2 linked regions of the Ruegeria pomeroyi DSS-3 genome follow. The protein of the gene in region 1 interacts with the protein of each later gene in a pairwise test. Links are inferred from orthologs where the notes say so. Each region holds a gene or a part of one and is shown on either strand. Other genes may lie near its edges. The genes, in order: SPO_RS13125 and mrdA.

What was found.
Region 2: the proteins of SPO_RS13125 (region 1) and mrdA interact in binary tests that used the Escherichia coli proteins (3 or more experiments, as listed by UniProt). The link is inferred for Ruegeria pomeroyi DSS-3 from one-to-one orthologs.

The regions. Positions count from the first base shown.
Region 1 is NC_003911.12:2,740,250-2,743,652, reverse strand. Bases 296-3,383 are described here. They hold SPO_RS13125 (penicillin-binding protein 1A), read left to right. Parts: upstream 296-640; coding sequence 641-3,127; downstream 3,128-3,383. Other genes in these bases: SPO_RS13120 (Hint domain-containing protein), read right to left, coding at 3,121-3,383; SPO_RS13130 (N-acetylmuramoyl-L-alanine amidase), read left to right, coding at 296-484. Outside these bases: more of SPO_RS13130, read left to right, coding at 1-295; more of SPO_RS13120, read right to left, coding at 3,384-3,403. UniProt on the Escherichia coli protein: Cell wall formation. Synthesis of cross-linked peptidoglycan from the lipid intermediates.
Region 2 is NC_003911.12:429,071-432,335, reverse strand. The notes cover bases 183-3,132. They hold mrdA (penicillin-binding protein 2), read left to right. Parts: upstream 183-659; coding sequence 660-2,606; downstream 2,607-3,132. Other genes in these bases: rodA (rod shape-determining protein RodA), read left to right, coding at 2,603-3,132; SPO_RS02115 (hypothetical protein), read left to right, coding at 183-658. Also shown: rod shape-determining protein MreC, read left to right, coding at 1-129; more of SPO_RS02115, read left to right, coding at 122-182; more of rodA, read left to right, coding at 3,133-3,265. UniProt on the Escherichia coli protein: Catalyzes cross-linking of the peptidoglycan cell wall. Responsible for the determination of the rod shape of the cell. Is probably required for lateral peptidoglycan synthesis and maintenance of the correct diameter during lateral and centripetal growth.

The sequences.
Region 1 (3,403 bases):
CTTCATCTCGCTGCATGCGGATTCGCTGAGCGAGGGGCTGGCCCATGGCGCGACCGTGCATGTGCTGGCGCAGGAGGCCTCGGACATCGCCTCGGCCAAACTGGCCGAGCGGCACGACCGCGACGACCTGCTCTCGGGCGTCGATCTGAGCGCCACCGACGACCGGGTGACCGATGTGCTGCTGGATCTGGCGCGCCAGGAGACCCGGCCGCGCACCGAGGCGCTGGCGCGCGCGCTGGTCGATGGCATGACCCAGCAGGGCGGGCCGATGAACCGCCGCCCCCTGCGCGGGGCGTCGTTCTCGGTGCTGAAGGCCGCCGATATCCCCTCGGTCCTGATCGAAATCGGCTTTCTGTCGAGTCCGCGCGATCTGAAGAACCTGCAAGACGCGAAGTGGCGCGCCGCAATGGCGGCAGGCATCCGCAACGGGCTGGAAAACTGGCGCCAGGCCGATCTGGAACGGCGCGGGCTGGTCCGCCAATAGCGCGTGCCTTGGGGGAGGAACCGGGGCGCTGCCCCGGACCCCGAGGTATTTTTCAACAGAAGAAAGCGGCACGTGGCGGCAAAACTGTGCCGGGCGTTTTGACCATGGCGCGCGAGAAGCCTATATAGAAGCCACCGCGGTAAAAAGGCAGCCTAAGTGATCCGGTTCATCCTCTCTTTCTTCGGGGCGATCTTCAGCCTCGTCACCTTGGGTGTTTTCATGGTCGCGCTGACCATCGGGGGCGTGTTCTGGATGTATGGCCGCGACCTGCCCAGCCACGAATCGCTGGCCCAGTACAAGCCGCCGACGATCAGCCGGATCTATTCGGGCGAGGGGCAGCTGATCGACGAGTTTGCCAAAGAACGGCGCCTGTTCACCCCGGCGGACGAAATCCCCGATCTGATCAAGCAGGCCTTCATTTCGGCCGAGGACAAGAATTTCTATACCCACCAGGGCTATGACCTGCGCGGGATCGCGGCTGCCGGGATCGAGGCGGTGCGCTCGCGCGGGAGCAATGTGCGCGGCGCCTCGACCATCACCCAGCAGGTGATGAAGAACTTCCTCTTGTCGGGCGACCGCAAGGCCGAGCGCAAGATCAAGGAGATCATCCTGGCCGCAAGGCTGGAGCAGACGCTGAACAAGGAACAGATCCTCGAGCTGTACATGAACGAGATCTTCCTCGGCCAGAACTCCTATGGTGTGACGGCGGCCGCGCAGACCTATTTCAACAAGACCCTGGCGGAACTGGCCCCGCATGAGGCCGCGACCTTGGCTGCGATGCCCAAGGCGCCGTCGGATTATCACCCGGTGCGCGAGCGCCAGCGGCTGCTGGACCGGCGCAACTATGTGCTGCGCGAGATGCGCGAGAACGGCTATATCGACATGGCCACTTATGAGGCCGAGCGCGAGATGCCGCTGCGCTCGGTTCAGAACGGCGATTTCGAAGGTTTCCGCACCGCCCTGCCGCCGCGCGATTATTTCACCGACGAGATCCGGCGCCAGCTGAGCGAGGATTTCGGCGAGGGAGAATTCTTTACTGGCGGCTTCACCGTGCGCGCCTCGATCGACGAGGAGATGCAGGTGGAGGCGGCCAAGGCGCTGCGCGAGGCCCTGCAGAAGTACGATCGCGGGCGCGGCAAGTGGCACGGCACCGGCAAGAGCATCGAACCGGCCAAGCTGGGCGATGAAGAGGTCTGGCGGGCTGAACTGGCCGCGACCGAGGTGGCGCGCGACGTCGATCTGGGCGGGCGCTGGCATCCGGCGGTGGTGCTGGGCGTGGGCGAACAGGACCTGAGCGTCGGGGTCGAGGACGGCCCGGCCAAGGGGCGTGTGCCGCGCTCGGACATCAAGTGGATGAAGGGCAGCTTCAAGGATAATTTCAAGCTGGGCGACGTGGTGCTGGTGCGCAAGGCGGACGAGGACTGGTCGCTGCGCCAGGTGCCCGAGGTGCAGGGCGGGTTCATGGCGATGGACGTCAATACCGGCCGGGTGCTCGCGATGCAGGGCGGGTTCAGCTATCAGGACTCGGTGTTCAACCGCGCCACCCAGGCGCTGCGCCAACCCGGGTCGAGCTTCAAGCCATTTGTCTATGCCGCGGCGCTGGACAGCGGCTACAGCCCGGCGACCATCGTGGTTGACGCGCCGATCGAGGTGAATACGCCCCAAGGCCTGTGGCGACCCAAGAACGCGTCCAACAAGTTCTACGGACCGACACCGCTCAGGACCGGGATCGAACGGTCGCGGAACCTGATGACCATCCGACTGGCGCAAGAGGTGTCGATGCCGGTGGTGGCGGGCTATGCCGAACGGTTCGGGGTATATGACCACATGGGCCCCTTCCTGGCCAACGCGCTGGGATCGGAAGAGACCACGCTTTACAAGATGGTGGCCGCCTATGCCATGTTCGCCAATGGCGGCGAGCGGGTGGAGCCGACCCTGGTTGACCGGATCCAGGACCGGTTCGGCAAGACCATCTATCGCCACGACCAGCGTGACTGCGTTGATTGCCTGTCGGACCGTCTGGAGCCGGATCAGGCCCCGCGCATCGTGACCAACCGCGAGCGGGTGATGAATGCGATCACCGCCTATCAGTTGACCTCGATGATGCGCGGCGTGGTCGAGCGCGGCACCGCCAGTGGCACGGTCAAGCTGCCGGTGCCCACCGCGGGCAAGACCGGCACCACCAACGATGCCAAGGATGTGTGGTTCATCGGCTTCACATCGAATATCGTGGCCGGCTGCTATATCGGTTATGACCGGCCGCAGCCGCTGGGCCGGGGGGCGTCGGGGGGCGGCATGTGCGGCCCGGTGTTCCAGAGTTTCATGACCGAGGCGGTCAAGAAATTCGGCGGCGGCCCCTTCGAAATTCCGCCGGGCGGGCATTTCATCAAGATCGACCGTTTCACCGGCGCGCGTCTGCCCGATGACGCTTCGGGCGAGTATGTAGTGGCCGAGTACTTCCGCGACGGCGAAGAGCCGATCTTTGGTCTGACCTATGACGGTGGCTTTGCCATGGGATCGAACCTGCCGCTGTTCGAAGAGGTGCAGCAATCCGGCCAGCAGGTGCGCACCTCGACCGGGGCGGTCACCACGGTGGGGCCCAAGGCGAATTTCGGCACTGTCAGTTCCGGCGGGCTTTACTGAAGCAAGGCGCGTGCCAGAACCGAGGCCTCGTGTTGGCGCAGGCAGAGCCGCGCGGTTTCGTCGAAACCGCCACAGCCGCTGCGCAATTCGGGGAAGAGCGCAAACAGCTCATCGCGGGCCGGTTCGGCCAGCGCCTCCAATCCCAGGCTGCCGGGAAAGAAACTCTCCGAGGCGACGCCTTCGGCATAGATGATCTCATGCCGGTCGAACATCAGGTGGACATAGGTCACCGTCGGGCAGGGCGCGCGGCGAATATGGCGATCGTCGCGCAGATGG
Region 2 (3,265 bases), 2.3 Mb from region 1 along the record:
TTCCTGCGCGTGCTGCGTCATCACGGCACCGAGAAGATCGAAGATCACGGCGACGTGGTCGGCCCACCGGCCCCCGCCGCGCCCGATACCTCGGCGCTGACCACCCCAGCGGAGGCCACCGATGGATAGCCTCGCGCCCTCGCGCATCTGGGTGATGCGCCTGAGCTATGCCGGTTTGGCGATGGTGATCCTGTTCTTTCACCTGCTGCCGCTGGATACCTTGCCCAAGCGCTGGGCCTCGCCCGATCTGCTCCTGGCGCTGACACTGGCCTGGTCGCTGCGCCGACCCGATTTCGTGCCGCCGCTGTTGATCGCCATCGTGATCCTGCTGGCCGATCTGCTGCTGCAGCGCCCGCCCGGCCTGCTGGCGGCGCTGACGGTGGCGGGCACGGTGTTCCTTCACAGCCGTTTCGGCAATCATGGCGAGACCGGCTTTGTCGCGGAATGGTTGGCGGTGGCGGTGGTGCTGATGGCGATTGCCCTGCTTTACCGGATCGTGCTGGCGATCACCTCTGTCGATCAGGCGCCGCTGTTCCTGGTGGCCTCGCAACTGGTGCTGACCATCCTTATCTATCCTCTGGTAGCCGGGGCCAGCCAGGCGGTGTTCGGCGTGCGCCATCTGACACCTGCGGATGCCGAGACTCTGGGAGCGCGCTGAGATGAGACGGTCGGCCCGTGACATGGACAAGGTACAGCGGGTTCTGACCCGCCGCACCCTGCTGCTGGGCGGGATACAGGCGGCCTTCATCGGCGGGTTGGCGATGCGCATGCGCTATATGCAGGTCGATCAGGCCGATCAGTTTCGCCTGCTGGCCGAGGAAAACCGGATCAACATCCGCCTGATCCCGCCGTCCCGGGGCGAGCTGTTTGACCGCAACGGTGCCATCATCGCCCAGAACACCCCTTCGTATCGGATCGTCATGGTGCGCGAGGACGCGGGCGATGTGGATGCGGTGGTTGCCAATCTGCAGCGTCTGATCCCGCTCGATCCCGAGGAACTGGACCGCGCCCTGGCCGAGATGCGCCGCTCGCCGCCCTTCCTGCCTGTTACCCTGGCCGACCAGATCAGTTGGGAACATATCTCGAAAGTGGCGGTGAACGCCCCCGCCCTGCCCGGCATCACGCCCGAGGTCGGCCTGACCCGGGTCTATCCGCAGGCCAGCGATTTTGCCCATGTGGTGGGCTATGTCGGCCCGGTCAGCGACTATGACCTGAGCCAGATACAGGACCCTGAACCGGTGCTGCGCATCCCGCGCTTTCAGATCGGCAAGGTCGGGCTGGAGGCCAAGCAAGAGGATCTGCTGCGCGGCAAGGCCGGCGCCAAACGGGTCGAAGTCAACGCCAATGGCCGCGTCATGCGCGAGCTGGACCGGCGCGAGGGCAAGCCCGGCGCCGATCTGCAGCTGACCGTGGACTCGGCGCTGCAATCCTATGTGCAGGCAAGATTGGGACAGGAAAGCGCGGCTGCCGTGGTCATCGACTGCGAAACCGGCGACCTGCGCGCCATCGCCTCGGCCCCCAGTTTCGATCCCAACCTGTTCGTGCGTGGCATCTCGGTGGCCGACTACCGGGGCCTGACCGAGGACCCCTATCGCCCGCTGGCCAACAAGTCGGTCCAGGGCGCCTATCCGCCCGGCTCGACCTTCAAGATGATCACCGCGATGGCGGCGCTCGAGGCAGGGATCACCAACCCCGAGGAGACGGTCTATTGCCCCGGCTTCCTCGAGGTCAGTAACCGCCGTTTCCATTGCTGGAAACGCGGCGGCCACGGCCATATGAACCTGGAAGAGTCGCTGGAGCAGAGCTGCGACGTCTATTACTACGACGTGGCGCTCAAGGTCGGGATCGACAGGATCTCGGCCATGGCCGAGGAGTTCGGCCTGGGCGTCCGCCACGATATCCCGATGTCCGCCGTGGCGCGCGGGCTGGCCCCCAACCGCGACTGGAAGGCGCGCGTGCATGGCCAGGACTGGCTGGTCGGCGATACCGCCAACGCCTCGATCGGTCAGGGCTTCATGCTGGCCTCGCCGCTGCAACTGGCGGTGATGACCGCCCGGATCGCCACCGGGCGCAAGGTGGCGCCGCGGCTGGTGAAATCCATCGACGGGGTCGAGCAGCCCTCGGGCGCGGGCGAGCCGCTGGCGGTGAACCAGGCCAACCTGCGCCGCCTGCGCAAGGGCATGTACGCGGTCAGCAACAATCGCCGTGGCACCGCCTATCGCAGCCGCATCCTGGCCGATGACAACCGGATGGCGGGCAAGACCGGCACCAGTCAGGTCCGCAACATTACAGCCGCCGAGCGTGCCGCCGGGGTGATCCGCAACGAGGACCTGCCCTGGGAACGCCGCGACCATGCGCTGTTTGTCTGCTTCGCCCCCTTCGACAACCCGCGTTTCGCGGTGTCGGTGGTGGTCGAACATGGCGGCGGCGGCTCGACCGCGGCGGCGCCGATCGCCCGCGACATCCTGCTTCAGGCGCTCTATGACGGGTTCCCGCCACTCGAGTCCTATCCGGCCAAGGACCGCAGCCGGATCGAGGCGCAGCAGGAACGGCTGCGCCGCGAGTTGCGCCCGGTCACCCGGCCCGAGGACAAGGACCGCGCATGAGCTATCTTGAGTATACGGTCAAATCGACACCCAGCGGCCTGCGCAAGATTCTCTACATGAACTGGCCGCTGACGCTGCTGTTGATCTCGGTCGCCTCGGCCGGTTTCCTGATGCTCTATTCCGTCGCCGGCGGCTCGTTCAGCCCCTGGGCCGAACCGCAGATCAAGCGGTTCATGGCCGGGCTGGTGGTGATGACCGCGGTGGCGATGGTGCCGATCTGGTTCTGGCGCAACATGGCCGCCGTCGCCTATGGCGGATCGCTGGTGTTGCTGGTCATGGTCGAGCTGTTCGGCGCCGTCGGCATGGGCGCCCAGCGCTGGATCGACCTGGGTTTCATGCGCCTGCAACCCTCGGAGCTGACCAAGATCACCCTGGTGATGGTGCTGGCAGCCTATTACGACTGGCTGCCGGGCAAGAAGACCTCGCGCCCGCTCTGGGTGCTGGTGCCGGTGCTGATCATCCTGGTCCCCACCGCGCTGGTGTTGAAACAGCCCGACCTGGGCACCGCCATCCTGCTGCTCTCTGCGGGTGGGGCGTTGATGTTCCTGGCCGGGGTGCATTGGGCCTATTTCGCCGCCGTCATCGCGGCGGGCGTGGGGCTGATCACGGCCGTGTTCAAAAGCCGTGGAACCGATTGGCAATTGCTCAAGGATTATCAG